One region of the Micromonospora sp. NPDC048905 genome, then DNA from elsewhere that is predicted to be linked to it. Evidence: riboswitches for the same ligand, from Rfam matches in the RefSeq annotation. Region 1 holds a riboswitch; each other region holds the start of a gene.
What was found. Region 1 has a riboswitch for cyclic di-AMP ahead of AB0C01_RS14830 (hypothetical protein). Riboswitches for the same ligand answer to the same signal wherever they lie in the genome.
Positions count from the first base shown of each region.

Region 1 (7,363 bases):
AATACTCTCGGTCGCGGCCCGCGTACTGATGAGGCGCCCGGGGGACGGGCGGGTGGAGGTGCTCGCGTGAGCCTGTCGATCGTGAAGTCTGTTCTGTCCGGTGGAGTCGTGGAGATCGCCCCGCGGGGCGAGATCGACGTCGACACAGCGTACGAGGTGCGCGAGGCGATCGCGGAGGTGCTGGCCAAGGGCCGGCCGCTCCGCATCGAGCTGAACATGAGGCTGGTCACCTTCATCGACTCCGTCGGCATCAGCGCCATGGTTGCCGGCTTCCAGACGGCCGAGGTCAGCAACGTCAAGCTGGTGGTCACCGAGCCGAGCCGGTTCGTGCACCGGCAGCTCTGGGTGACCGGTCTGCTCGGCCTGTTCGGTGCCCCCGAGCCCTACTTCGCCGGTGCCGCCACCCCCGAGGTGCTGCCTGGCGCCTGAGCGCCACCAGACAGCACGGTCAGGGCTGGTCGTCCAGTCCGGTCAGGTCGATGTCGGTCGCCTCGGTGACTGCTCGGATGGCCGTCACCGACGCGTACCCGGCGGCCAGCAACGCCACATCGGTGCCGGGCTGCGCGGCCTGCCCCGGCTCCTCCAGTGAGGTACGCACGAAGCCGTGGCCGGATTCGGCCACCGTCATCTGCACCTGACCGAAGCTGGCCAGCGTGCCGCGTCGCACCCCGCGCAGCCGCCCGTGCGGCAGATCCGGGGCGTTCACGTTGAGCACGCTCTCCATCGGCCCGGAGGTCAACCGGGGGAGCAGGTCCAGGGCGACCCGCGCGGCGGTGCTCCAGTGCCGCTCGGCGTCGCGTACCCGGGCGGCGGCGTCCACCGCGGCACCACCGCTGGCTGCCGTCGCCTCGCCCGCGGACAGCACGTCGAGGGAGACCGCCATCGCCCGGCAACCGTTCGTGGCGGCGGTGAAGGCGGCTCCCACCGTTCCGGAGTGCAGCACGGCCCGCCCCGCGTTGGCACCCCGGTTGATCCCGGAGAGCACCACCGACGGCGGTGGGCCGAATGCGCCGTGCAGCGCGATCAGGGTGATGAAGCCGGGGGAGCCACCCACCCCGTACGCCGGCACGCCAGCCAGGTCCGGCAGCGGATGGTCGTTCACGACGACCCTCCCGTCGCGCTCCACGGCGCTCATCGCGGCGCTGGTCCCGCTCGCCTCCTCCAACGGCGCGGCGACCACCACGTCCAGGCCCCGCTGTGCCGCCGCCCAGGCCAGTGCCTGAATGCCGGGCGCGGCAATCCCGTCGTCGTTGGTGATCAGCACCCGCAGCGTCATCGTTCGACCACCCGGCCGGCCAACTCGTCCGGGGTGGTCCGCTCCTGGGGTCGGCTGTCCGCCGGCACCAGCCGGACCCGGTCGACCAGGCCGGTGATCGAGTCCAGTCGTCCGGTGCCCAGACCGTGCCGGGTCACGTTCATCGCGCCGGCGGCGGCGCCGGTGCGGATGGCGGTCCGGATGTCCCCGCCCCGGGCCACGACGGCGGCCACCCCGGCGGTCATCGAGTCGCCCGCACCGCGCGGATCGGCGGCCTCCAACCGGGGCATCTCGACCTCGAACAACTCGCCGTCGATGAGCGCCAACGCCGGCTGTTCGGCCCGGCTCACCACCACCGTCTCGGCGCCGGCGGCGTGCAGTTCGTACATGGCCCGGGTCAGCTCCAGGCTGTCGTCGCTGCAGGCGCGGCCGTCGCGGATCAGCTCCTCGTGACTCACCTTGAGGAAGAACACACCGCTCTCCAACACCGCGCCGAGGTGGTCGCCGGAGAGGTCGACCACCACCCGGCCGCCGTTGGCGGCGAGGTCGGCGGCGAAGCGCCGGTACAGATCGGCCGGGACCAGCCACGGCTCGTTCGGCCCACTGAGGATGCTCACCGCGGCCCGCAGGCCCTCGCCGAGGGCCAGGTTGTACAGCTCGTCCAACTCGTGTCGGCTCAACGGCTGCCCCGGTATGTCGGCGATCTCCTGCCGCGAGCCGTCCCGGCGGTCGTGCACGTACCCGCCGCTGCCGGAGTCACGGACCACCACCTTCAGGTCCACGCCCTCGCTGACCAGGAGCGGCTCCAGCACCTGACCGATCTCGCCGCCGAGGGCGGCGCAGAGCACCACGTCGACACCGAGCGACATCGCCATCCGCGCCTGCCAGACGCCCTGCCCGCCGGGGTGCAGATGCAGCTCGGGGTGCTCGTTCGGCTGGTCCACGGTGACCGTGAGCTGCGGGGTGGGCGCGAAGACCATCACGTGCCCGCTCATCCGTCGTCGCCACTCATGATGCCGCCCTCCTGCACGGTTGGGTGATTCCTCACCAACCGACCCTAATGCGACATCTGGCGGCGGGGCATCCCATCGGCCGCGGTTCGCCCTGGCATCGGCGGCCGTCGGGCGTTGCCAGGCAGACATCGGTACGGGACGATCGTGCGACACGCGACGGTGGGAGAAGAGTGCTCAGCAGCGATACCTTCAGCTACACCGTCCAGGCCCGGTGCACGCTGGCCGACGCCGCGGCGATGCTCAGCGACCTGACCCGACAGGGCGAACTGCATCCGCTGATCGTCCAGGTCCGCCAACTGCCGCCCCGACCCGGCGCCCGGGCCAGCTACACGATCAACGACAGGCTGGTGGCCGGCCCACTGCGCTTCCGGACCACGTACCACGCGGACGTGCTGATCAGCGAGCACGACGAGATCGTCACGGTGGCCCGCCAGTGGCCCGCCACCACGGTGCGCAACCACACGCGACTGCGCGCCGAGCCGGAGGGTCTGGTCCGGATCGACGTCGAGATCACCCTGACCGCGCCGACGCCGCTGTTCCGGTACGCGTTCCGCCAGGCGCGGGCCGCTCACCTCGCCCTCGCCGCCCGCCTCGGCCCGGCCCTCGACCGAGCCGGTGACCCACCACCCCCAGCCTGACCGCCCCCGCCCCGCCGCCCCCGGCCTGGCCCCTCCACGCCGCCGTCCCGCCTCATGATCGTGCTCGATCCAGGATGTAGTGGCCTGCGGGCGTCGGGAGGCCACTACATCCTGGTTTTAGCGCGATCTCGGCGGCGCGATCTCGGCAGCCTGGTCGTGGTGGCGCGGTCACGGGTTGCGGCCGTGGCCTGCCAGGGCGGGTCGGGCGGCGGGACGTCGGCCCCACGGCTTGTACGTGGACAGCACCGTCGCGATGATCATCAAGGTCGTCGACACCGCCGGCGCGATGACCAGGTCCACGCGGTCCCGGGCGGGGAGGGTGGCGCCCACCGCACCGGCGTGCCGCAGATTCGGCGTGAGCAGGAACAACACCAGCCCGACCATCACCGTGGTGAGCACGAGCTTGGCCAGCACCCAGCGATGGCGCCACAGCCCCCACGGGGTGAGTAGCGCGCTGGCGACCCCGATCAGCCAGACCAGGACGCTCAGCGGCGCGAACAGCACCGTGCCGACCAGCGCCGTGACCGGGTAGACCACCGCCGGGTCGGCGCCCCGCTGCACGGCGATGCCGAGGGTGAGGAGCACCAGGTCGGCGCCGAGCCAGCCGAGCGAGGTGACCAGGTGCAGGGTGAGGAGCCCCTTGCGGGCGGTGGGTGGGATCCGACGCATACCGCGATGCTGCCCGCCGACCCGCGCCGGGTCGTCCGACCGCCGACGACATCCGGGGTACGCCCGGCGACGTACCCCGGCCCGGCGACACCATCCTGATCAACACGACAATCGCCGACTCCGGGGTATCCCGTCGTCCGGACACCCCGGAGTCGGCGACCGCGAGTGGATCACCCCCGGACCGGTCCGGGGGAGCCGTCGGGTGGGTCAGTAGACCGACAGGTGTACGTGGTTGGTGTGGTCGGTGGACGGGGTCCCGCTCGCGCCGCTGTACGACTTCCACCCGCTGCTGGGCAGCCAGATCTGCCGGTACCAGATCACGTACAGCACGGCGAGCCGGTCGGCGTTGCGGATGAAGTACGCGGCCAGGTTGTTGCCGTACGTCTTGTCGCCGCCGGTGGCGTTGCCGCCGAAGCCGCTCGCCTGGGCGGCGAAGTCGCAGGCCCGGCCCTTGGGATGTTCACCGGAGCCGCTGGGGCGGTGACAGGAGACGTACCGGGTGAAGCCGGCGGCCTTGGCCTGGTTGAGCGCGTGCAGGGTGCGCGGGGTGATGCAGCCGTTGGCGGGGGTGGGGTCGTTGACGCTGCACGACTCGGATGGCCAGGAGCCGTCGGAGTTGCGGGGTGCCGCCTTCGCGTTGGCGGTGGAGGTGCCCCGGTTGGAGCCGCTGTCGGCGGTGGGCTGCGGCTTGGGGGTGTTGGCCACGGTCAGGGCCCGTTCGGCCTGGTCCTTGCGCTTGGCCATCACCGCGACCTGCTTGCGCTGTTCGGTGATCTCGCCGTTCAGGGCGGTCCGGGTGCGGTTGGCCTGGTCCTTGGTGGCGAGCAGATCGCGCAGCACTCGGTCCTCGTTGGCGGCCACCGCCTCCAGGGCGGCGGCCCGGTCCATGAAGCCCTCCGGGCTGTTGCTGTTGAGTAGCGCCGACACCGCGCCGAGCCGGCCGGTGCGGTACGCCACGCCGGCGATCTGACCGACCTTGCCGTCGCGCTGGGCCAGCTCGACCTCGATGGTCTTCAGTTGGGTGGCGAGTTGCTGCTGCCGCTGCACGGAGGTGTCCAGAGCGCGCTTCGCGTCCAGGTAGCCCTTGCTGGCTGCCTCGAGTTGGGCGCGGAGCGAGGGGGTGCCGCCCTCCTCGTCGGAGTCGGGTGCGGCTGCGGCCCGCAGGCCGGTCGGGGGAGCGGCCGAGGCGGTGCCGGCCGGGATCGCGACGCCGAGGGCGAACATCGCGACGATCAGGGCCGCCAGTCGGGCGGCGGGTGGTCGTGCTGGTGCCACTGCGCATGTCCTTCCGTCAGCCGCCGACCGGGTTAGCTGACGGGTTCGGGACGGAAGATCCCTACCGCTGACGCGGATGCACCCCAGGAACGTGGTTCCCCGGTTCGCCCGGTTGGGCGATTAGGCGGCGGCCGCCACCGGCGCCTGGAGGGCGCCGCCTGGTGGAGGCCGGGACCGAGCCTACCGGTGCGGGTGGGGCGGCTGCAGCCGATGTGACGGACGGTGCGTACGTCGTCACGAGAAAAGTGTCACCACTCGATCGAGCCGCAGGCTCCGGAGGCGGCGCCGGGCTCGATCTGCAACGTCGCGTGTTCGATCCGGAAGTCGTCGTGCAGGGCGGTACGCGCTGCGGTGAGCACCGCGCCGACCTCGGCGCCGGGTGCCATGGTCAGGTGCGCGGAGGCCACGTCCATGCCGGAGGTGAGCGTCCAGACGTGCAGGTCGTGCACCTCGACCACCCCGGGGACCGCGGCCAGCCGGTCGTGCACGGCGGTCACCTGGAGGTGCTCCGGGGCGGCCTGCACCAGGATGCGGACGGCGGCCCGTGCCAGCCGCCAGGTGCGCGGCAGGATGAACACGCCGATGGCGACGGCGACCAGTGGGTCGGCCCACCACCAGTCGGTGACGGAGATGAGGAGCGCCGCGCCGATCACGCCGAGTGAGCCCAGCAGGTCGCCGAGCACCTCCAGGTAGGCGCCCTGGATGTTGATGCTCTCCCGGGCTCCGGCGCGGAGCAGGGCGAAGGCGGCGATGTTGGCGAGCAGGCCGAGCACGGCCACCACGAGCATCGGGCCGGCGACGACCTCGTGCGGGTCGCCGAAGCGGCGGATCGCGGTGATCAACACGTAGATCGCGACGCCGGAGAGCAGAACGGCGTTGGCCAGCGCGGCGAGGACCTCGAGTCGGTAGAGCCCGAAGGTGCGCTGGGGGTCGATGGTGGCCCGGCGGGTCGCGGTGATCGCGGCGAGCGCCATCCCGATGCCGAGCACGTCGGTGAACATGTGTCCGGCGTCGGAGAGCAGGGCGAGTGAACCGGTGTGCAGGGCGGTCACCGCCTCGACCACCATCAGGGCGGCGAGCAGCCCGAATGCCGCCCAGAGTCGACCCCTGTGCTGGTGTGCGGCATTGGCGACCGACCCATGGTGGTGGTCATGACCTGCGCCCACGAGATCCACCTTCCGCCGCCGGTTGGGGCCCGGTCAAATGTATGCTCACATCGCTATGTATGCAAGTGTGGCGTGGACCGCTGGTCCGCCGGGCGAGACGCGCCGGATCAGCCGGTTGGATCGATGGTGGTGAGCCGTTGCGTGGCCCGGGAGAGCGCCACGTACAGGGTGCGTACCCCCGCACCCGGATCCGCCCGGATCTCGCTCGGGGCGACGAGCACGACCCCGTCGTACTCCATGCCCTTGGCCTCCAGGCTGGTCACCACCTGGAGGCGCGGCGCGTCGAGCGCGGCGAGCCAACCGGCGACCTCGTCGCGGCGGGGGACCGGCGTGATCACCCCGACCGTGCCCTCCACCTCGGCCAGCAGCCCGGCGGCCGCCTTCACGACGGCGGTCTCCAACCCGCTCGCGGGCACCACCAGCTCGACCGGATCGACCCCGGTGGAGCGCACCGCGGTCGGCAGCGGCAGGTCGGGGTAGAGCCGGCGGATCTCCGCCGCCGCCACCGCGAAGATCTCCGCGGAGTTGCGGTAGTTGGTGGTGAGCGTGAAATCGTGCCGCCTACGCCGGCCCAGCGCCTGGTCCCGGGCCCGGGTCAGCTCCTCCGGATCGCCGGTCCACGCGGTCTGCGCGGGGTCGCCCACCACCGTCCAGGAGGCCAGGCTGCCGCGCCGTCCGACCATCCGCCACTGCATCGGCGAGACGTCCTGTGCCTCGTCCACCACCACGTGCGCGTAGTCCCGGTAGTCCTCCGGACGCTCCCGGGCCGCCGCCCGGGCCGCCCGCTGCCGCTCGCTCGCGGTGGTCAGCTCGCGTACGCCGCCAGCGAGCTGGAACGGGTCGCGGCGGGCCTTGGCCGGCTGCGCCGGCTTGCCGAGCAGGGCGTCCAACTCGTCGAGCAGCGCGATGTCGGCGATGGTCAACCCGTCGGATTCCAGGCTCCGGTACGCGGCGCCGAGCAGCCGGATCTCCGCGGAGGAGAGGATCCCGCCCGCGTACCGGCGCAGCCGCTCCGGCCGGGCCAGCCAGCCGAGCACGTGCCGGGGGTGCAGCCGGGGCCACCACGCCTTGAGGAACTCGCGGAACTCGGCCCGGTCGGCGATCTCCGCCTCGAAGGTCCGCTGGTCCGGCAGGCGAACGCCCACCTCGCGGGCCTGCGCCCAGAGCGCGGCGAACACCCCGTCGAAGCCGGCCCGGCGCACCTCGTTGCGACGGGCGCCGCGGTGCAGCGCGCGGTCCCGGATCCGGTCCAGTGCGGCCCGGTCCAGCCGCAGCAGCGTGCCCCGGTAGAGCAGCCGCAGCTCACCCGGGCCGTCCGGAACCGCGTCCCGGACCGCGCGTTCCAGC
Region 1 is NZ_JBEZFV010000005.1:69,611-76,973, forward strand. Features, by position in the region: gene AB0C01_RS14805 (STAS domain-containing protein) at 67-429, shown strand; gene AB0C01_RS14810 (5'/3'-nucleotidase SurE) at 449-1,276, opposite strand; gene AB0C01_RS14815 (PfkB family carbohydrate kinase) at 1,273-2,250, opposite strand; gene AB0C01_RS14820 (SRPBCC family protein) at 2,439-2,906, shown strand; gene AB0C01_RS14825 (hypothetical protein) at 3,075-3,575, opposite strand; gene AB0C01_RS14830 (hypothetical protein) at 3,783-4,799, opposite strand; cyclic di-AMP (ydaO/yuaA leader) riboswitch at 4,856-4,987, opposite strand; gene AB0C01_RS14835 (cation diffusion facilitator family transporter) at 5,099-6,016, opposite strand; gene AB0C01_RS14840 (AAA family ATPase) at 6,124-7,363, opposite strand, start outside.

Region 2 (7,363 bases), on a different contig from region 1:
TGACGACACGCCCGCGGGTGCCGGCACCCGCGGGCGCGAGGTCCGGGCAACCGGGGCCGGGCACTGACCGTCCGTGATCGCGTGGTCGTCGGTCCGCGATCCGCCGCGCCTCGCGCCGCCTTTCGGCGAGGACACTGAACCGCGCGGCGCGCTGACACGTATCCCGCACCGGATCGTTGGGAGTCTCGACTTGGGTTCCGACCATGCCCGTCCCGCTCCGTCCGCCCCGCCCCGGGTGCGACGGATCCTCGTCATGACCGTGGTGCCCCTCTTCGTCGCCACCGTGGTCGCCGCGGCGCTGCTCTGGCCGCGCGGAGGAGAACCGCAGACCGACGGCGGAGCGGACGTGCCGCGCTACGCCGGCACGGTGACGCGGGTGGTGACCGAGCCGTGCCCGCCGCTGCCGGAGAGCCCCGAGGGCACACCCAGAGTCGGCACCGGGCCGTGCGGCACTGTCGACGTCCGCGTGGACGAGGGACCCGCCGCCGGCCAGCAGGTGCAGACACCGGTGCCCGACGGGCCGGGCGCGCCACGTGTCGACGTCGGCGACGAGATCATCCTGGTCGAGTTGACCGATCCGACCGATCCCACGGTCAGCAACTGGAACATCGCCGAGCATCAGCGCGGCACCCCGCTGGTGTGGCTGGCGGTGGTCTTCGCCGCCGCGATCGTCGCGTTCGGCCGGTGGCGGGGGTTGGCCGCGCTCGCCGGGTTGGCGGCCAGCTTCGCCATCCTGCTCACCTTCGTGCTGCCGGGCATCGGCGCCGGCCGGTCACCGCTCCTGGTGGCGGTGGTCGGTGCCGCCCTGATCATGTTCGTGGTGCTCTATCTGACCCACGGCGTCACCGCGCAGACCTCGGTCGCGGTGCTCGGCACCCTGGGCAGCCTGGTGCTGACCGGCGCGCTCGCCACCGTCGCCACCGCGGCGACCCACCTCACCGGCTTCGGCAGTGAGGACGCCACGACACTGTCGATGTTCCAGGGTGACGTGGACCTGCACGGCCTGCTGCTCGCCGGGATCATCATCGGTTCGCTCGGGGTGCTCGACGACGTGACGGTCACCCAGGCGGCCACCGTCACCGAGCTGTCGAACGCCAATCCCGGGCTGACCCGCTTGCAGCTGTACCGCGCGGCGACCCGCGTCGGCCGGGCGCACATCGCCTCCACTGTCAACACCATCGTGCTGGCGTACGCGGGCGCGTCGCTGCCCCTGCTGCTCCTGCTCACCGCCGACGCGCGGCCGATCGGGCAGTTGCTCACCAGCGAGTTCCTCGCGCAGGAGATCGTCCGCAGCGCGGTCGCCACCCTCGGGCTGATCGCCGCCGTGCCACTGACCACCGGGCTGGCCGCGATCGTGACCGCCGCCGGGCGCACCGAGACCACGCCGCCCGCCGAGGTCGCTCGGCCGCGCCCCCAGGCCGACCGGGCGGAGGCGCTGGCCGCCCTCAGCTCACCGCGCACCTCTCGACCCGACGAGCCGGACCAGACGCGGACCCCGCCCCCATCCACCGCCACCGACGGGTGGCCGGAGTCGAACAGGAGCACGGATACGGCATGGTGACACTCCTCAGCGTGACCAGATCGGGCCTCCCCCCTGAGAACCGCGTCACTGGTCACCCAACGCTATGGCGAAATGACACTTTTGGTCGGCATCCAGGCGTAGCTCACCCAGTCGACTCTCGGGTAACCTCGCTGCCGGTTACCGATGAAGGCGCGAAGCGGCGCCTGCGGTGCCACCGCCCAATCGCCAACCGGCGAGCCGGGGACCCAGGTGTGTGGGGTGAATCCGCGTCAGCGGTAGGGGCCACTTCCGCCCCGAACCCGTCAGCTAACCCGGTCGGCGGTCGACGGAAGGGAACATTGTGACGGCACCCCTACGCCGCTGGCTGACACCCGTGGTGGCCGTGATCGCCGCACTGACCGTGCTCGCCGGCCCCCTCCCGGCCCACGCCGCCCCGACGACCCCCACACCGTCCGGGCACGAGGAGGACGACGAGCCCAAGCTGCTCAACGACGTCATCGAGCAGGTGAACCGCGACTACTCCGCCGCCAAGTCCAAGTTGGACAAGTCCAAGAAACGGCAGTTGGAGTTGGCGCTGGAGGTGGACCGGGCCAAGGCCGACCTGGACGCGCTGGCGCCACAGGTCGGGCAGATCGCCTCCCAGTCGTACCGGACCGGTCGGATCGGTGCGCTGGCGATGCTGCTCGAGAGCAACGCCCCGGACACGTTCGTGCAGCGCGCCGCGATGCTCGACGAGATCAACATGGTGAACGAGAACAAGCTCGCCGAGGTCAACGCGGTGAAGGCCCGTGCCGAGCAGGCCAAACTGCTCCTCGACACCGAGGTCCGCGAGCAGCAGAAGCAGACCGCCGTGATGGCCAAGCGCAAGAGCGAGGCCGACAAGGCGCTCGCCCTGGTCGGCGGCAAGGGCTTCACCGGCGGCCTGGTGGACGCCACCTCGCCGGTCGCCAAGATCGGCCCGGGTCGCACCGCCGACGGCGACTGGAAGGCGCAGTCCTGTAGCGAGAAGGACCCCACCACGTCCGGCTGCGTCACGCCGCGCACACTGCACGCGTACAAGGAGGTCAGGCGGGCCGGCTTCACCCGGTTCGTCGGCTGTCACCGCAATGGTGGACCGTACGAGCACCCGAAGGGCCGCGCCTGCGACTGGTCGCTCCAGAAGAGCGGCTTCTCACCCTGGCACAACGAGGACACCCGGACGTACGGCAACAACGTCGCCGCGTTCCTCATCCGCAACGCGGACCGGCTCGGCATCTACTACGTGATCTGGAACCGGCAGATCTGGTTCCCGGCGACCGGCTGGAAGTCGTACAGCGGGCCGTCGAACCACACCGACCACGTGCACATGTCGATGCTCTGACCCGCAGCATCCTTCGTCGAGGGCCGTTCCGCGTCGCGCGGGGCGGCCCTCGACGCGTCAGGCGGCCGCGACCGGTTCGGCTGACGCGGTCGGCACGCCGAGCGCCGCGAAGCCGGCCGGCACGGCGGCCACCGGGCGCACCACCCCGGCGGCGAGCCGGTACGACACACCCACCACCGCGCACCGTCCCTGCGCCACCTCGGCGGCCAGCACGGGCGACTGCCCGAGCAGCGCCTCGACGGTCTGCGCGATGTGGATGTCGACGATCCCGTCGATGTCGTCCACGCCCTCGGTCTCGGCCCGGCGCAGGCTGGGCAGCACGGCATCGACGACCGCGCCCAGGTGCCCGGGGGGCTGGGTGCCGGTCGCGACGGTCTCCCGCGCCGCCTGCACCGCCCCGCACGAGTCGTGGCCGAGCACCACCACCAGCGGGGTGCCGAGGACGGTCACCGCGTACTCCACGCTGCCGAGCACCTCCGGACCGGCCGTGTGCCCGGCCGTGCGGACCACGAACAGGTCACCCAGCCCCCGGTCGAAGATGATCTCGGCGGCCAGCCGGGAGTCGGAGCAGCCGACGATCACCGCGAACGGATGCTGCCCGTCGGCCACGGCGGACCGGCGCCCGGCGTCCTGGTTGGGGTGGCGCGGGACCCCGCTGACGAAGCGCTGGTTGCCGGCGGTCAGCTCGGCGTACGCCCGGGCCGGCTCGGTGGGTGCGGACGCCTGGTCGGCGATCCGCTGCGAACCCGGCTGGCCGCCGGGAGTTCCAGGACGACTCATCCCCGCACCTCGTCTTCATGCGTCTGACCTGGTCAGAGGGCTTATCAGCGGGCCGGCGGCGGCGCTGGCTCGGGCTCCACCGTCACACGCACCGTAAGATGCGTCAAGGTATGCGTGATTTAGATTTCATACGTTGACACCGGTTCGACCCCTGGGTGCCGCACCGGACGCACGACGGGCGAGACTCCCGGGGGCAGGGCGGACGCCCGGAGAGGCGGTCACACGATGGCGAGCACGGCGACGGGTGCCACCGGCGGCGGGCGGAACTGGACGTTCCTCACCAACCACGGGCACGTGCTGCTGGCCATCGCCCGCGACCCCACCGCCCGGCTACGCGACGTCGCTGCGGAGGTCGGGGTGACCGAACGGGCCGCGCAGGCGATCGTCGCCGACCTGGAGGCGGAGGGTTACCTGCACCGCACCCGCGTCGGACGGCGCAACGAGTACACCCTCAACCCGGCCGGTCGGTTCCGGCACCCCGCCGAGGCCGACCGCCAGGTCGGTGACCTGCTCGCGCTGTTCGCCGAAACGCCCACCACGGAGGTCGCCCCCGAGGTCTGACCCACGCGACACCCACCCTCCACAGTGCACATGGTGGTGGCGGTCACGCCGACCCGGGCCGTCGCCGTGCTGCGCCACGGCAGAGCAGGCGTTAGGTTGGTCGGGTGTCGTCCGCAGTGTTGATCCGCCCGGCCCGTTGGGCTGTGCTGCGGTCACTGCGTGAGCTGACCCGACTGGCGATCACCGCGCTGGTGCTCGCGGTCGGCCTGGGCGGCGCCCTCGCCGCGACCCCACCGCCCGCCTCGACGCAGCTACGGCCCAGTGCCGTGAGCAGCCGGGTGGCGAGTGTCCGTCCCGATGCCGCGCCGGCCACCGAGCGGACGGCCCAGCCCGCTGCCGCCCGGCCGGCTGACCCGGCGGGCACCACCGCGCTGACCTCGCCGATCGCGGAGAGCCGGGGTCAGGCCCCGGCCATCGATCCCGGCCGTGGCACCCCCGCGCGACGCGGGCCACCCGTCCGCTGAGCCTGGCCCGGTGATCCCCGGGGGCCTTGCCCGGCCCCGGGTAGTCCGTCGCAGCAGCTGAGTCGCCCCGACGGGATGACCCGTCGCCCGCTGCCGTCGGGCTCCTCCTGCCACCCGTCGATACCCGCCTTCGACCGCGAGGTGCTGATCATGCAAACCGTTCTCTCCGCCGCCCTGCCCGACCTGTCCCGAGCCGCCGTCATCTGGCTGAGCCTGCTCGGGTTCGTCGGCGTCGCCGTCGCCGCTCTTCTGCTACGGCCCGGCCGGCTCCGCCTCGACCCGGGTGCCCGGATCCGCCGCGCGGCCATGCCGAGCCAACTCGAACAGGCGCAGGAGGAACGGGAGCAGAGCCGCTACGCGCAGGAGGTAGCCGTGGCCGCGACGCGGGCGACCACCACCGCTCAGCGCCGCCGAACGGAGTGGGTGGCCGCGCAGGAGGCGGTCGAGGCAGCCTGGCAGACGTACGAGGCGGCCGAGGCGGCCGTCCGGCGACTCGACGCGGCAGCCGCCATGCCCCTGCCGCAGACCGCCCGCACCCCCGCCGAGTACGCGGACCGCGAGCGCTACCTGCACCGTGCCGCGCTGGACGCGTACTGGCGGCGGGAGTTGTCGGTGGAGCAGCTCAGCGACGTCTTCGCGCACCGCGACGGCTGGGACCCGCGGCTGCACCCGGTCGCACAGGAGCTGGTGCTGCGGCGGGCGATTCGCGACAACCTGGCGGCCCGGCACGCCGCGGCCCGCGAGCAGGAGCAGGTTGCCTGGCGGGCGGCCGAGTTGGCCGTCGCGGCGGCCCGCAGTCTGCGCGAGGAGGCCCACGCGGCCACCGGGCGACGGGTCGCGGAGTCGGCGTCGGTGCTGCCGCTGAGCGAGGTGGTCAAGCCGTCGGTCGAGCAGACCCGGGAAAACACGGTGACCGCTCGCGGCCGCGCGGCGGTGCCCGCGTTCTGAGCCGCGCGGTTCCCGGTGGGTTAGCGTGACGGCATGTCCCGAGAGGCGTGGGTCCTCGTGGTGATCGCCGGCATCCTGGCCATCGCCACACTTGTCGGTGCCGTGGTGCTGGCGGTACGGGTGGTGCGTACGCGGCGGATGTTGACCGGGCTCGGCACCGGCGGCAAGGTCGCCTTCTACGGCGCGCTGATCTACACGATCTTCCCGATCGACGTCCTTCCGGACCCGATCTACCTGGACGACATGGGTGTCCTGGCCGGCGCGCTGATCTACCTCACCCGGCTGGTGCACAAGCGCCGGGCGGCCGCCCACCAACTGCCCGGCCAGCCCGATTCGTCGACCGATCGGGAGCGGGCACGCCGTCAGGTGCCATGATCGGGGTCGGTTCGGTGAACAGGGGACGGGCATGGCGGGCGATCATCGGTTGGACGTGCACGACGAGCGTGTCGTCGCCTTCTGCGCGGAACGGCACCTCGCGACCCTGACCACCATTCGTGCGGACGGGACCCCACACGTCGTACCGGTCGGGGTGACCCTCGACCCGGCGGCCGGGCTGGCCCGGGTCATCACCTCCGGCAGCTCCCGCAAGGCCCGTCAGGTGGCCGCCGCCGGTGCGGCGGGCGCGGCGGTGGCGGTCTGCCACGTGGACGGCCGCCGCTGGCTGACCATCGAGGGCCGGGCGGTGCTGCGATCGGATCGGGCCGCCGTGGCGGAGGCGGAGCGACGCTACGCCGAGCGGTATCGCACCCCGCGTCCTAATCCGGAACGCGTCGTCATCGAGATCACCGTCACCGGGCTGCTCGGGAGCCTCTGACCCCGAGGTACGCAGGAATCCCGCCCGGCCGGCCGTCGTTGCACCCTCTCGCGACGCCCGTACCTCCGCGGCCGGCGGAATGCCCGCCGGAGCAGGGCCGTTACGTCCCCGGTACGGCAGCGGCCCAGACCGCCGCTGGTCGTCGCCCCCGGTGCTGAGCCGAGCGCCATTCCCGGTGCTGCGCCCTCCGCCAGTTGGAGGCGCCAACCCCCGAACGGAGACTCGACCATGAACCCGATCATCCAGAAGAGCGGGCTGTCCGTCGTCGGCATGCTGGTCGCCGGCGGTTGTGCCCTCGGCCCGGCGATGGCCGCCCAGGCCGCACCGGCTCCGGCCGCGCCGACCTCGTCGAGCCAGAGCGACCGGTCCGCCGAGCGGGTCCTGAGCGTCGACTACCAGGCGCAGCCGAACTTCTTCTACTGCGGCCCGGCCGCGACGCGGATCGCGCTGTCCGCCCAGGGCAAGGCGCTCTCCCAGGACGAGGTGGCCACGCTGCTCGGCACCACCGAGGCGGGCACCCCGTCGGCTCTGGACACCACCCGGGTGCTGAACGAGCTGACCGGCGGTAAGTACCGGACCACCGAGATTCGTGACTCGGTGGCCCGCCCGGACCAGGTCGAGCAGCTACGCCGGGACGTGCGGGCCGCGGTGGACGCCGGCCGACCGGTGGTCGCCAACATCAAGGGCACCACCGTGGACACCGCCGGCAACCCGCACTCGTACGAGGGTGGCCACTACGTGGCCCTCGTCGGCTACGGCGACGGTGGCGACACCATCCGGGTCGCCGACCCGGCCGACCCGGCGCTCGGCGAGTACTGGATGAGCCTGCCGAAGGTCGCCAACTGGATCGCCGAGCGCGGCTACTCCTCCTGACCAACCCGAACCGCTCACCGGGCCGGTCGCTCCCTCGCGGG
Region 2 is NZ_JBEZFV010000008.1:190,883-198,245, reverse strand. Features, by position in the region: gene AB0C01_RS22230 (metal-sensitive transcriptional regulator) at 1-3, shown strand, start outside; gene AB0C01_RS22225 (YibE/F family protein) at 191-1,561, shown strand; cyclic di-AMP (ydaO/yuaA leader) riboswitch at 1,728-1,858, shown strand; gene AB0C01_RS22220 (hypothetical protein) at 1,863-2,882, shown strand; gene AB0C01_RS22215 (carbonic anhydrase) at 2,940-3,662, opposite strand; gene AB0C01_RS22210 (MarR family winged helix-turn-helix transcriptional regulator) at 3,888-4,223, shown strand; gene AB0C01_RS22205 (hypothetical protein) at 4,328-4,687, shown strand; gene AB0C01_RS22200 (hypothetical protein) at 4,838-5,635, shown strand; gene AB0C01_RS22195 (YkvA family protein) at 5,669-6,010, shown strand; gene AB0C01_RS22190 (TIGR03618 family F420-dependent PPOX class oxidoreductase) at 6,042-6,449, shown strand; gene AB0C01_RS22185 (C39 family peptidase) at 6,678-7,322, shown strand; gene AB0C01_RS22180 (FUSC family protein) at 7,337-7,363, opposite strand, start outside.
Region 2: it holds a riboswitch for cyclic di-AMP, as region 1 does, so the genes downstream of both, AB0C01_RS22220 (hypothetical protein) here and AB0C01_RS14830 (hypothetical protein) in region 1, are expected to answer to the same signal.

Region 3 (7,363 bases), on a different contig from region 1:
GACGAGCGCCGCCGCGGCGTCGACCGCCCGGCCCGCCCCCGCACCGTCCCGGCTGCCCTCGCTGACCGGGCTGCGCTGGATCGCCGCGCTGCTGGTCTTCGGGTTCCACGCGGGCACCATGCGGATCATCGCCGAGCCGGACGTCAAGGCCGTTGTCGACAAGGTGTTCAGCCTCGGCCTGTCCGGGGTGCAGTTCTTCTTCATCCTCAGCGGGTTCGTGCTGGTCTGGTCGGCCCGCCCCGGCGACTCCCGGCGCACCTTCTGGCGGCGACGGGTTGCCAAGATCTACCCCAACCACCTGGTGCTGTTCATGGCGACGGTGCTTGTCGCCTGGTGGTTCGCCGACCCGGTCCTGCCGGCCGCCGCGCTGGAGAACCTGCTGCTGTTGCAGGCCTGGGACCCCCGGCCGGGCTGGTTCTACAGCATCAACACGGTGAGCTGGTCGCTGTCCTGCGAGTTCTTCTTCTATCTCTGCCTACCGTTGGTGCTGCCGCTGCTGCGCCGGGCCCGGCCGAAGCTGCTCTGGGCGCTGGTCGTCGCGATGCCACTGCTGATCCTCGCGCTCTGGCCGGCCCAACACCTGGTGCCGGAGGTGAGCCGGTGGTGGTTCACCCAGATCTTCCCGCCGGTCCGGTCGCTGGAGTTCTGGTTGGGCGCGGTGGCGGCCGAGCTGATGCGCCGGGGTCTCTGGCGTGGCCCCGGGCTGACCTGGGCCAGCGTCATCTTCGTGGGCGTCTGGGCAGCGGCCGCGCAGTGGATTCCCGCGGAGCTGTGGACCACGCTGCTCGCGGTCGCGTACCTGTTGGTGATCACCGCCGCCGCGGACGCGGACGTGCGGGACCGGCGGTCGCCGTGGCGGTCGCGGCCGCTGGTCTGGCTCGGTGAGGTCTCCTTCGCCTTCTACCTGGTCCACGTGCTGGTGATGACGAGCGTGCTGCGCTTCACCGGCGACTGGGGGATCGGCTTCGAGGGGTGGCGCGGGCCGGCCGTGGTGCTCGGCTTCCTGCTGGTGACCCTGCTCCTCGCCGCGCTGCTGCATCGCTACGTCGAAACCCCGATGATGCGCCGGCTCGCGCCGCGCCGCCCGGCCCGATCGGCGTCCGTCCCCGGACAACGCACGGCCGGAACCCGGGCCACCGGCGACGTCGCCCCCGACACCGGCGGACCCGACCAGACCGACAGTCGATCAACGTACGCGGACACCCGCTGACACCGTCCACCCTGGTCAGGGGGCTCGGCGCGGCGCGCGTCGACACGCCCGCGGTCGATGCGCCCGGGTCGGCACGACGGTAGCGTGGGGACGTGGCTTCCGGTCGCGCTCACCGTGGCCAGGTGGCCGACGGGGCTCCCCATCGCTCTGCTTCCTCAGCGAGGTGCCGACCATGGAGACCACCGTCTTCTACCAGTTCGTAACCGAGGTACCGCAGGCCGCTGCCATCTGGTCGGCCCTGTTCCTGCTGGCGCTCGGCGTGCTCGCCGTGCTTGTCGCCCGGCCCGAAGAGGACCGGCCCACCGCCGACCCGTCCCCGGCCGTGCCGACCGCGCGTGAGGTGGCGGCGGCCGCGATCGTCGACCGGCGCCGGTACGCCGAGGAGGTGGCCGTCGCGGCGGCCGGCGCGGCCCGGACGGCCCAGCGGCGACGCGATGCCTGGCTGGCCAGTCAGGAGCAGGCCGAACGCGCCTGGGCGCGCTACGACGAGGCGGACACCGCCGCGCGCCGCTTCGCGGGGTCCGGGGCGCTGCCCAGCCCGGCCACGCCCCGCACCCCCGCCGAGTACGCCGCCCGGGAGCGCTACCTGCACCGCGCGGCCACGGCGGCGTACTGGCGGGGCGACCTGAGCATGGCGCAGCTCAGCGACGTGTTCGGGCACCGGCACGGCTGGGATCCCCGGCGGCACCCGGTCGAGCAGGAAGCGCTGCTCAGCCGGTCGATCCGGGACGCGAGACGGGCCGACCACCAGGCCGCCGCCAGCGCGGAGCGGGCCGCCTGGCGGGCTGCGGAACTGGCCGCCGAGTCGGCGCGCACCCTTGCCGAGGAGGCGTGCGCGGCAACGGCCCGGCTGCGGCCGAGTCGGGCACCCGCCCGCCGGCTGGTGCGCGGGGCGGCCCGTCCCGCCGTGGTGGCACGCTGGCGCCCGGCCCGCGCGGGTTGAGCCCGATCTGTTGTGTGAGCCCGGTCACGGAATGTGGAATCGGGCGTCCGGCACGTTCGGCGCGATTGTTCCCGGGATTCTGACCGCAGTTTCGGCGACCTGTCCGGTTGTCGCCCACAGGCGTCACCGTAACCGCTTGTCCCATCGAGTCACATCAGCGGCAGAACGCGCAGAAATTGTCGCGCCGATTCGGGTTTACGCAGGTGAACCTGGCTTGGCATGGTGTGAACGGGCCAGTAGTGTCGTCCCGTCCGGTGCGGTAACCGATCGCAACAGGCGACGCCGCGCCGACCCGCTCAATCGTCATGAACGAACCGGGGACCCATCAGTACGTCCGGGGTGAATCCGCGAGCCACGGCCCGCGGTAGGGCGATCTTCCCGCCCGAATCCGTCAGCTAACCCGGTAGGCGGTGTCGGAAGGAGTTCCATCCTCGTGCAGCACCTCTCCACCCCTCGGCTGTTCCCTCGCCTCCACGGCACAGCGGTGCCCCCGCTCATCCGTCCAGTGACGGTGAGCTGACCCCCCGGGTCATCGCCTCACCGCCCGGCCACGCCGGGCGTTCCCCTGAGCGGTTCACCACCCGCGGACCACCGTCCGCGCGATGGCGCCTGCCCGGATACCGGTCCGGCCCCGGTGTGCCGCTCTCCCCCCGACCGTGGAGGACCCCGTGAAGCACACCATGCAGCGTCAGCTCCGCCGCCTCGCGACCGAGCGCCCGTACCAGATCGTCGCCGCCTCCGCCGCGGCCCTCGTGCTCGCCGCCACCACCGGCACCCTGCTCGCCACCGCCGACGACGCGCCGGCCGGCCAGCGCACCGCGACCACTGTCGCCGAGATGCGCACCGACGTCGCCGCCTCCCGGGGCGAGGTGCGGGACGCGTCTCCGTCGGCGAGCGCCGCGCCGAGCAGCGCCGCCCCGGCCACCAGCGCCGCGGCGCCCGCCGCCAAGGCCAGCAGCAACCCGGACCTGACCCGGAAGCCGGAGCGGCCGAAGCCGCCCGCGACAAAGGTGCTCGACTACGAGTACGAGGCGCAGAACACGTACTACAACTGCGGCCCGGCGGCCACCCGCAACGCGCTCAGCGCCACCGGGATCGACCGGACCCAGGAGGAACTCGGCGCCGAACTGGGCACCACCGAGATGGGCACCAACTCGGCCGAGGACACCACCCGGGTGCTCAACGCCGAGGTGAAGGGCTCCCCGTACCGGACCCGGATGTTCGTCGGCGCGCCCAGCCCGGCGCAGATGGACCGCCTCCAGGCCGACGTCGTCAAGGCCATCACCGACGGCCGCGGCGTGGTCGCCAACGTCGTCGGGGACGCCACCGACACCGACGGCTCCTGGCACTCCTACGGCGGCGGCCACTACATCGCCGTCGTGGGTTACAAGGACAACGGCCGCACGGTACGCATCGCCGACTCGGCGAACCCGGCCGACCCGTCGTACTGGGTCACCACCATCGACCTGGCCAACTGGATCGCCAGCCGGGGCTACTCCGCCTGACCCGGCACGCTGACCGCCACGGGCGCCGTCCCTCACGAGGGGCCGGCGCCCGTCGCGTCCTCCACGGCGGTACGCCCCCGTCGACGACTCTCGTCCCTGGCCGTGAACCGTGGGAGACTGCGGCCGTGGTGGATGAATCGGGTGGTCACGCCGGTCGACGGCCGGTCCTGCTGCTGTTGCACGGCCTGGGGGCCACCGGTGACGTGTGGTTGCCCTGGGCGCCGTACCTGGAGCAACACTGGCCCGGCCGGTGGCTGGCACCGGACCTCGCGGGCCACGGCTGGGCGTCGCCGCTGCCGTCGTACTCCTTCGCCGGCTTCGCCGAGCGGATCGCGCCGGCCCTCGCCCCCGACGACCGGCTCGTCGTGCTCGGGCACTCGCTGGGTGGCGTGGTGGGCCTCGCGTTGGCCGCGCGCGACGCCGGTATGCCGGTGGACGCGGTGGTCGGCTTGGGGATCAAGGCGCTCTGGTCGCCCGCCGAACTGGAACGGGCCGCCGAACTGGCCGCCCGCCCGGTGAGCTGGTTCGCCAGCCGTACCGAGGCGGCCCGCCGCTACCTGCGCGTCTCCGGGCTGGCCGGCCTGCTCCCGCCGGACCACCCGGTGGTGGACGCCGGCCTCCGTCAGGTCGACGGCCGGTGGCGGCTCGCCATGGATCCGAACGCCTTCGCCGTCGGCGAGCCCGACCTGACCGGACTGCTGACGGCGACCGACGTACCGGTGCTGCTGGCGCGCGGCGAGCACGACCCGATGGTCACCGACGCGCAGCTCAAGGAGTACGGCGTGCCGGTCGCCACGCTGCCCGGTCTCGGGCACAACGCGCACGTGGAGAACCCGGCGGCCGTGCTGGCGCTGCTCGACGCGTACCGCTGAGGGTTTGGGCCGTCAGCCCGGGTCAGGCGAGGGGGGAGAGCTGCGGCGAGCGTTCGGCCGCGGGGTCCTCCGACGCCGTCAGCTCCCGGCGCGCGGCGGTCAGGAACGCCTCGGCGTACGACGTGGCGGGGAAGTCACCCAGGTAACGCCGGCGGGTGGCCCAGCGCTCCGCGGCCAGCGGGTCGGTGTCCAGCAGCGCGGTCAACACCTCGTCCACGTTGGACAGATCGCGGCGCAGCACGTAACCCGACGCGGCCAGCGGGAACCGCTCGGTGAACCGGTCGCCCTCGTCGCCCATGTCGGTGACCGCGTACGGCTTGCTGGAGTAGAGGTAGTCCGAGATCACCCCGGACACGTCGGAGATCAGCGCGTCGGACCGGTTCACGCACTCGGTCAGGCTCAGCTCGCGGGCCGTCGCACCGACGACGTGCTGGCGTCCGCTGCGGGCACGATCGGCGACGAGCATCTCGGTCAGCCGGCCCAACTGCCGTGCCGAGGCCGGGTTCTGCGCCGTGTACGGGTGGGACCGCAGGATCACCGTCGCGCCGCGCTCCAGCAGCCGCCGCAGCAGCCCCTCGGCGACCGGCAGCGAGCAGTAGTCGGCGTCGGCGTGGTGCCCGGTCCAGGTCGGGGTGTAGAGCACGGTCGGCGTCGTCAACCCCCGGGCCGGCTCGGGGCGTACCTCGATCGACTCCACCTGCGGGCGGCCCACCACCACGAACTTGTCCGCCGGGATCCGCACCCCGGCGCGGGCGTACCTGTCGATCGCCGCCGGGCCGGCCACGAAGATCCGGTCGAAGATCCCGGACACCGGGTTGGCGCTCGGCGCCTTGTCGCTGTCGCCGTGGTGCAACTGGACGTGGGTGAGCTGGGTGAAGCGGATGCAGTGGCTGTTCTTCGCGCCGTGGTTGACGTAGAACGCCGCCCGCAGGCTCGGCACCAGCGCCTCGTCCATGGCCCGCAGGGTGGGGCAGTAGACCACCGGCGCGTCGGTGGCCGCGGCGATCGGGGCCAGGAACTCCGGCTCGCGCAGCACGACCAGGAACGGCCGGCCGATTCGCTCCAGGTACGGCAGCCACATGGTGACCTGGTATTCCGAGCCGGGCGGCGCGGAGAAGTAGAGCAGGAACTCCGGTTGGTGCCGGCGCAGTGCCCGGGCCGCCGGCCCGCCGCCGGCTCCCGGCCGGAACCGCCGCCGGGCCAGGTCCAGGGCGACCACTCCGGTGCCCGCGGCGACCAGCAGGCTGGCGGCCAACGCCACGCCGGCCGGCAGGGTGAGCGCGGCGGCGAGCGCCAGGACGGCGAGCAGCCCGAGCAGGGCGGTGCCGAGCCGGTCGGCGATCAGTGGCGTCCAGGCCCGGACCGGCAGGTTGGCCGTGCGGATCTCCAGGTTGCCGGCGGTACGCAGGGGCCCCACCAGCAGCACCAGTCCCAGCAGCACCAGGGCGGTGGCGACGAGCGTGAGGTGGAGCCCGTCGTCCAACCGCCGGGAGTAACCGACCAGGATCGCGGCCGCGATCAGCGTCGTCTCCGCGACGAGGTCGGCGTTGGGCCGGATCCGCTGCTCGGCGGCCGAGGCGGCCAGCGCGGCGACGGCCAGCGCCAGCCCCCAGCCGGTGGCGCCGGTGAGCGCCAGCACGGCAAAGGCCAGCACGGCCAGTCCGGTGCTCAGGCACCGGGCGGCCAGCTTTCGGACCAGGTCGCCGCGCATGTCGCTCCGTTCGTGGTTCCGCCGCCGGCCGGGGTCAGTTCGTCGACGCCGCGCCGACCGGCGCGTCGACCTGACCGGTCTGGGCCGGCACGCTCGGCGTGGGACCGTCGCCGGGCGCTCGGCGTACGTCGATGACCTGGCCGGTCAGGTCGGAGATCAGCACGTCGAGTGACGACTGGGCGACGGCCTCGGCGGCGAGCAGGGTGTGCTCCGGCTCCTCGCCGAAGGCCCGCGTGCGCATCGGCGTGGCGGTGCGCTCCGGGTTGATGCAGTTGACGCGGACGCCGACGTCGGCCCACTCGTCGGCGAGCGCCTGGGTGAGGTTGACCAGGGCCGCCTTGGTGGCCGAGTACAGCGCGTAGCGGGCTCGCCCCCGGGTGTAGGAGCTGGACGTGTAGAGCAGCAGTTGGCCCTTGGTCTGCTGGAGGTAGGGCAGCGCCTGCCGGGCGATGGTCACCGGGCCGACGAAGTTGACCTGGAGTACCCGGTCCATCGTCTCCTCGTCCATCTCGGCGAGGGCGCCCTTCTCCAGCACCCCGGCGGTGACCACCACGTGGTCGATCCGGCCGGTGGCCTCGAAGGCGGTCGTCAGCGCGGCCTCGACGTCGGCGGCCCGCTCCACGTGGGTGCCGGTGCTGGAACGGCTGAACGGGAAGACCTGTGCGCCGTAGCGTCGGGCCAGCTCGGCCAGTTCGTGACCGATGCCGTAGCTGCCGCCGAACACGACGATGGTGCGGCCGGTCAGCTCCTCCGAGTAGCTGCGGTGGTCGGTCAGCCGGGGCGCCTGCGCCGCGGCGAGCTGGAAGAGCTTGTCCGCCAGGTGCACGTCGACCGGGTGGGTGACCTTGATGTTCTCGTCCGAGCCGTCGATCACCTTGATCGGGGTGCCGGGCAGGTAGCGCAGCACCACGCCGCAGTCGTCGGTGGCGGCGAAGTCCTTGTCGTTCTCGGCGATCCGGTACGCCTCCCGGATGGTGGGGGAGCGGAACGCCTGCGGGGTCTGCCCGCGGCGCAGCCGGGAGCGTACCGGGATGTCGGTGATGCAGTCGTTGTCGTCCACCTGGATGATCGTGTCGGCGGACGGGATGGCCACGTCCACGGCGTCGTACGTCCAGAGCGCGT
Region 3 is NZ_JBEZFV010000001.1:412,876-420,238, reverse strand. Features, by position in the region: gene AB0C01_RS01900 (acyltransferase) at 1-1,210, shown strand, start outside; gene AB0C01_RS01895 (hypothetical protein) at 1,383-2,153, shown strand; cyclic di-AMP (ydaO/yuaA leader) riboswitch at 2,437-2,578, shown strand; gene AB0C01_RS01890 (C39 family peptidase) at 2,810-3,658, shown strand; gene AB0C01_RS01885 (alpha/beta fold hydrolase) at 3,784-4,530, shown strand; gene AB0C01_RS01880 (CDP-glycerol glycerophosphotransferase family protein) at 4,553-6,241, opposite strand; gene AB0C01_RS01875 (bifunctional cytidylyltransferase/SDR family oxidoreductase) at 6,276-7,363, opposite strand, start outside.
Region 3: it holds a riboswitch for cyclic di-AMP, as region 1 does, so the genes downstream of both, AB0C01_RS01890 (C39 family peptidase) here and AB0C01_RS14830 (hypothetical protein) in region 1, are expected to answer to the same signal.

Region 4 (7,363 bases), on a different contig from region 1:
CGAGCCGATCCCAAGCCGTTCCTCGGCACCAGCGACAACACCAACCTGCACCACTGGCTCTGGGGCCTCGGCGTCGCCAGCTTCTACGGCGGGTCGTCCCAGGTACACCTCGGCCCCGGGCCGGCCGTGGACGACATCCACGTCCAGTCGCTGCGAGCGGCGCTACTCACCGGCGAGCGGTTGGAGATCACCGACCCGGGCGAGTCCGAGGATGTCGGGTTCGACTGGGCCGATCCGCGGGCGTTGACGTCCTTCGGAGAACGCGAACCGACGGAGCCGTGGAGCTGGCACGGGCCGCGTCGCGCGGTTACCGGCCCCACCTGGGGTGGATGCCTGGAAGTCATCCAGTGGATCCTGACGGCGGGACGTTTCCCGTTCACTCCGGAGGCTCTGCGGGGCGGGGTGCTGGTCATCGAGACGTCGGAGGAACTCCTTCCCGCGCGCGAGGTCGGCTGGATCGTCCGCTCCCTGGGTGAACGCGGCCTCCTCAGCGCCGTCGACGCGGTGCTGGTAGCCCGTCCGGCGGTCTCCGACCACACCCGGCGGCCCGCTACCGCGGATCGGGCACGGCTACGCGAGCAGCAACGCGACACGGTCGTCGACGTGGTGGCCCGCTACAACCCGGAGGCAGTCGTCTGCGTCGGCATCCCCTTCGGCCACACCCGACCGCAGTGGATCCTTCCCCACGGCGGCCAGGTGACCGTTGACGGCGTGGAACGGCGAGTGTTCGCCGACTATCGATAGAGCACGTTTACTCGACACGCCTTTGGCTACCGCTGCCCGCTCCTGCGTCGAGCGCGCCACGGGCACCTGTCCGCACCCGGATGATTGCTGCCGCCGACAGTTCGGGTCGCACCGGGCATCGCCACCATCAACCCATAAATCAGCCTGAATGAGTGTGGAATTCATTCCTCATCACTCGGACTCTTCCCCGGTCCGGCGCCTTCCGGCTCGTGCCCGAAGCAGCAGCACGGCTGAAACCAGGTGGCCAACGGCAAGCAGTGCTGCCAGCGCGGCGATGAATATCGACCAACTGATCGGCCTCCTGATGGAAAACACCACGTACGTCACGACAAGAAGGAGCCAGACACCTCCCAGGAGGAAACCCTGCTTGGGCGTCTTCGTTGTCTGCCACCACGGGCTCCCGGCCGTTCCCATCTATGCGATCCTGCCATCGTCGGAGGAAAATCAGACTCGCGTGGCTCACCGATTGGATGGCCAGATGAGGATTCCGCCGTTCGCGTTCAGGCTGCTGTATCACCTGCGTCGGGCGTACTGGCGGATCGTCAAGCCGACCATCTACGGCGTGAAGGCGCTGATCATTCACCCGGTCGACGCCGATCGAGTCCTCCTCGTCCGACACAGCTACGGTGACCAGTCCCTCTGGAGGCTGCCCGGAGGCGGATACCGGCCGGAACGAGAGACACCTCAGCAGGCAGCCAGGCGCGAGTGCATCGAGGAGCTGGGCGTTCAATTGGACTCGTCCGCTCTTGTGCTCGAGGAACGCGTGACCACCAACGGCGGCAGACGGGGCTACCTGACGGTTGTCCGCCTGCACGCGACCTCGACCGAACTCAACCCAAACGGGGAGATCTCCCAGGCCCGGTGGGTAGCCGTGGACCTTACGGACCTACCCAACGACTCGGCGGTCTCCACGGGTGTGCATTCGGCCCTGGAAAGGCACCGAAGCTGAACTGGTGGCCCCATGCCCTGTTCAGCATGGCCTAGAAATACGGCAGCCCCGGCAGGACGTGGGTCCTGACCAGGGCTTCCGTGCGTGGAGCGGGTGACGGGAATCGAACCCGCACTGTCAGCTTGGGAAGCTGATGTTCTGCCATTGAACTACACCCGCAAGCGGCACCACTGTACCCGAGTCGTCGAGCCCGTGCACCCAGGTACCCCGCCCGCCGCTCGGCCTGGGTTGATCCACTCGGTGTCTTGGAAGTCGGGGCATCCGAGCGGCGGGACACCGCGACATCACCGAAACCGAGTTGGTCATGCCGGGCGACCGCCGGCCGGACGCGGGGCGGACAGCCGAATGCCGGCTCCGTCAGCACGGAGCCGGCATTCGCTGTCGCTGGGCCGTGGTCTAGGCGGCCGTGCACTGGACGTCGCGGCTGCGGCGGGTCGGGCGGGTCTGCGGCACGCTGAGCGGCGCGGGCGCCATCGCCGATGGCGCCCGCGGGTCGAGCCAGACCCGAACGGCCGGCCGGCCCGGCGCGAGGCCTGGGACGCCGGTGATGTGCTGCTCGCGGCGGGTCAGCATCGCCACGTCGATGGTGAACTCGAACAGCTGCCAGTCGACCTGCGGCTCGGCGCGGGCGCCCTGCGCCAACCGGGCGACTCGCGCCGGATCGGTCACCGGGCGGGCATGACCCGCCACGTATGCCTCGTCGTCGCTCTCCTCCGGCGGGAACGAGTGCAGCGCGTAGCGGCCGTCGCGTTCGAGGTCACGGCGCTTCGGGGAGTCGATGATGAAGCAGAACAGACCCTCGTCGGTGATGACCGGGGAGACCGGATGGACCCGGGGCCCGCCGTCGGCACGGACCGTGGCCAGATAGCCGAAGCCCGGCCCGTACTGCTGGAGGAGAACGCGGATCCCGTCGGCGAGTCGGGGCTCGTCGGCGGCGAATTCGGACCAGGAAGCCATGTGGGCATTCTATCGAACAAATGTACGAGCGGCGACCTCGACGCGCTGGTCACCGGCACCGAATTCGGGGGTTTTGAGGCCCGCGGCTAAGGTGGTCCGATGCTGCTCTCCGACCGCGACCTGGTCTCCGAGATCAAGGCCGGCACGCTGGGCCTGGAGCCGTTCGAGCCCACCCTGGTCCAACCTTCCAGCATCGACGTACGGCTGGACCGGCTTTTCCGGGTCTTCAACAACCACCTCTACACCCACATTGACCCGGCGATGCAGCAGGACGACCTGACGTCGGCGGTCGAGGTGCCCGACGGGGAGCCGTTCGTGCTGCACCCCGGGGAGTTCGTGCTCGCCTCGACGCTTGAGGTCATCTCGCTGGGCGACCAGCTCGCCGGCCGGCTGGAGGGCAAGAGTTCACTGGGGCGGCTCGGGCTGCTGACGCACTCCACCGCCGGCTTCATCGACCCCGGCTTCTCCGGTCACGTCACGCTCGAACTCTCGAACGTGGCGAACCTGCCCATCACTCTCTGGCCGGGCATGAAGATCGGGCAGCTCTGCATCTTCCGGCTCTCCTCGCCGGCCGAGCACCCGTACGGCTCGGCGGTCTACGGCTCGCGCTACCAGGGGCAGCGGGGGCCGACGCCCAGCCGCGCCTGGCAGCACTGGCGCACCTGGCCCACCCGCTGACCCCGTGAACGACAAGGGCCCGCCGCGACGAGTCGCGGCGGGCCCTTCGGTCAGTACCCCTGATCAGCCTGGACGGCCGTAGCTGTGGATCGGCCCGTCGTCGACCTTCTTCATCTTGACCGGTTGACCGGCCTGCGATGCGTGCACCACCCAGCCGCCACCGACGTACATGCCGACGTGGTGGATGTCGCTGTAGTAGAAGACCAGGTCGCCGGGGCGCAGGTCGGCCTTGCTGACGTTCTTGGTGACGCGGCTCTGCGCGGCGGCGTTGTGCGGCAGGGACACCCCGGCCTTCGCCCAGGCGGCCAGCATCAGCCCGGAGCAGTCGTACGAGTTCGGACCCTCGGCACCCCAGACGTAGGGCTTGCCGATCTGCGCGCAGGCGAACTTGACCGCCGTGCCCGCGGCGCCGCCGGGATAGCTGCCGGGGCAGGGAGCTGGGCGCAACGGACCGCCGCCACCGCTGCCGTACACCTTGAGGCGCAGCTTCTGCAGCTTGTCGATCTCCTCGTTGATCTGCTTCTTCTTCGCCGCCAACTGAGCCTCGGTACGGGTCAGCTGGGTCACCATCTCGTCGAGTGGCGCCTTCTGCCTGGCCAGCTCGTCGCGCAGGTCGGCCACCTCGCGGACGTCCTGCTGCTGGTTGTGCGCGAAGCGGTCGAGCATTTCGAGCTGGCCGACCACCTCGCTGGGTGACTGGCTGCCCAGCACCGCGTTGACGGTCAGCACGTTCTCACCCTTGTAGGCGCGTACGGCCAGGGCACTGACCTTGTCCATGGCGGCGTCGACCTGGCGCTCCAGCGGGGCGATCCGGGCGGCCAGCGCCTGGGCCTGCCTGCGCTTGTTGGCGAGGTCGATGCGGGTGGCGTTGTGCTGTTCGATGACCGGTTCGAGTTTGTTCCAGTCGGCGTCGATCTGGCGTTCGATCTCGGCGACGGACGGGTCGGCGTGGGCCGCCGTGGCGCTGCCGGTCAGGACGACGGCGACGCCGGCCAGGGCGGCGAGCGCGGTGGTGAAGCGGGACCAGCGTGGGCGCGGCGCGATCGACGGCGGGCCGGCTGCTGCCGACCGCTCGGACGACGGCCGCGGGGCATGGAGTGCCACCGGGGTTCCGTACTCCTTCTTCCTGACCGCCTACCGGGTTAGCTGACGGGTTCGGGCGGGAAGTGGGCGCCCTACCGCAGTGACTGCGGATTCACCCCGGGGGACATGGGTCCCCGGTTCGTTCGGAAACGACTCGGCGGTGTCGGACCGTTACCGCCCGGGCTGGACGGAGCTGCTATCGGGCCGACGAATGACCAGAGTAGAGACGCTTGTTACCACTCCGCAACCCGTGCGGCCGTGACACTCCGTACCGATCGGAGAGGATCACCGGCCGTAGGTGAAGAATTCTTTCCCAACGAGTCGACACATAGAAAGGTATTGACGCGGACTCCCGGACGGCGCGAGGGTGACCTCACCTTCATCCGTGAAATCTAGGGGGTTCGATGCACCATCCAACCCTGCTCCTCGGCCGGCGTGCGCTGCTCGCCGCCGCCGTGGTCGCCGCCGCGACCGCGGTCCCACCACCCGCAACCGCCGCCGCACCCACGGCCGACCGCCAGCAGCGGTACGCCGCCGCGGCGGCCGAGTACGGCGTACCGACCGACGTGCTGCTCGGCGTCTCCTACCTGGAGTCCCGCTGGGACAGCAACGCCGGCACACCCAGCACCAGTGGCGGCTACGGCCCCATGCACCTGACCGACGCCCGACACGTGACCGCCCTGCCCGTGGGCGGCCACCACGACACCGGCACCGAGGACCCGCGTGGCGACGACTCCCGCACCGCGCTGGCACCCGCGCCCCGGCCGGCCGAGGACCCGGCGCCACCCGCCGCCGCGTTGCAGACCGTGGATGCCGCCGCCGCGCTGACCGGCGCGACCCCCGACGCGCTGCGCACCGACGCCGACGTCAACATCCGGGGCGGGGCCGCGCTGCTGGCCTCGTACCAGCGGGAGTTGGGCGCGCCGGTCGGTGCCGGCACCGACCCGGCCAGCTGGTACGGCGCGGTGGCCCGCTACGCCGGCGCGGACAGCGCCGACGCCGCGGCGGCCTTCGCCGACGAGGTCTTCACCACCATCGGCAGCGGCGAGTCGCGGGTGACCGACGACGGCCAGCGGATCACGCTGCCGGCCCGGGCGATCCGGCCGCAGCGATCGTGGCTGGACCGGCTGGGTCTGCGTCGGCTCGCCCGCCCGGACGGGCTGGAATGCCCCCGGACCATCTCCTGCGAGTGGATCCCGGCGCCCTACGCGGCGTTCGGCGACGGGGACTACGGCAACCACGACCTGTCCGACCGGCCCGCCCGGCAGAAGATCGAGTACATCGTCATCCACGACACCGAGGGAAGCTGGGCCACCACCCTGCGACTCGTCCAAGACCCCACCTACGTGAGCTGGCACTACACGCTGCGCTCGGTGGACGGGCACATCGCCCAGCACGTCAAGACCAAGGATGTCGCCTGGCACGCCGGCAACTGGTACGTCAACGCCAAGGCGGTCGGGCTGGAGCACGAGGGCTTCGCGGCGCAGGGCACCTGGTACACCGAGGCGATGTACCGGACCTCGGCGAAGTTGGTCCGACACCTCGCGCTGCGGCTGGGCGTCCCGCTGGACCGCCAGCACATCATCGGCCACGACAACGTGCCCGGCACCATCGCCGCGAACGTCCGTGGAATGCACTGGGACACCGGCCCGTACTGGGACTGGAACCACTACTTCGAGCTGCTGCACGCGCCCCGGTTGGACACCGGCACCCCCGCCACCGGTCTGGTCCGGATCGACCCGGACTTCGCCACCAACCAGCCGGCGTTCGTCGGCTGCGTCACCGCCGGCGTGCCGTGCGCGCCACGCGGCTCCTCGGCGGTGGTGCTGCGCTCCGCGCCGGCCGCGGACGCGCCACTGGTGAACGACATCGCGCTCCGCCCCGACGGCACCCCGAACACCATGGAGGTGTCGGATCACGGCGCCCGCGCCTCCGCCGGTCAGACGTACGCGCTGGCCGGCCGGCAGGGCGACTGGACGGCGATCTGGTATCTCGGGCAACGCGCCTGGTTCCACAACCCGGCGTCCGCGCCCACCGCCAGCTGGACGGTCGGCGTGGTGGCCACTCCGAAGCCCGGCCGCACCACCATCCCGGTGTACGGACGGGCCTACCCGGAACAGGCGGCCTACCCGGCCGGCGTGCCCTACCAGACGATCTCGCCACTGCAGTACACCCTTGCCGCCGGGCAACGGTACGCCGTCGGCGCGGTGCTGCCGGGCGAGTACTACCGGGCCAGCACTGTCGATGGCTCCTCGCCCGGTGACTGGACGGTGATCCGCGGCAAGAACAGGTACGCGCAGATCCAGTTCGGCCACCGCATCATGTACGTCGACCTGGCCGACGTGCAGCTCCTGCCGTCCCCGGTGGGCGCACCCCGCTGACAACGACGACGGCCCCCGGTCGGTGACCGGGGGCCGTCGTGTCGCACGGGGTGGATCAGCCAGGTCTGCGGAACCCGGCGACGGGCATCGTGTTGATGCTGGACACCTGCACCGGTTTACCGGCTCGTGGTGCGTGCACCATCTGGTTGTTACCCAGATACAGCCCGACATGACTCAGGCCCGAGTAGAAGAAGACCAGGTCACCAGGACGAGCCTCGGATCGCGGCACGGCCTTGCCCTCGTTCCACTGGTCTCCGGTGTGGTGGGTGAGGGAGATCCCGGCCGACCTGTAGGCGTACTGGGTCAGCCCCGAGCAGTCGAACGAGTTCGGGCCGGTGGCACCCCAGACGTACGGGTCGCCGACCTGCTGGCAGGCGGTTTTGATCGCCTTCTGGGCGGCCACGGCAAGCACACCGTTGATGGTCGGGCAGCCGGCGGTCTTGACCGTGGTCTTCGGCATCGACGCCTCAAGCTGCTTGATCTCGGCGTCGATCTGCTTCTTCTTGGCCGCCAGCTCGTTCTGCTGCTTGGTCTGCGTGGCGATCAGGGTGTCCAGCTTCTGCTTCTCGCC
Region 4 is NZ_JBEZFV010000006.1:222,850-230,212, reverse strand. Features, by position in the region: gene AB0C01_RS17980 (LD-carboxypeptidase) at 1-744, shown strand, start outside; gene AB0C01_RS17975 (NUDIX domain-containing protein) at 1,019-1,693, shown strand; tRNA gene AB0C01_RS17970 (tRNA-Gly) at 1,779-1,852, opposite strand; gene AB0C01_RS17965 (pyridoxamine 5'-phosphate oxidase family protein) at 2,090-2,650, opposite strand; gene dcd (dCTP deaminase) at 2,750-3,328, shown strand; gene AB0C01_RS17955 (NlpC/P60 family protein) at 3,392-4,432, opposite strand; cyclic di-AMP (ydaO/yuaA leader) riboswitch at 4,446-4,581, opposite strand; gene AB0C01_RS17950 (N-acetylmuramoyl-L-alanine amidase) at 4,816-6,792, shown strand; gene AB0C01_RS17945 (NlpC/P60 family protein) at 6,848-7,363, opposite strand, start outside.
Region 4: it holds a riboswitch for cyclic di-AMP, as region 1 does, so the genes downstream of both, AB0C01_RS17955 (NlpC/P60 family protein) here and AB0C01_RS14830 (hypothetical protein) in region 1, are expected to answer to the same signal.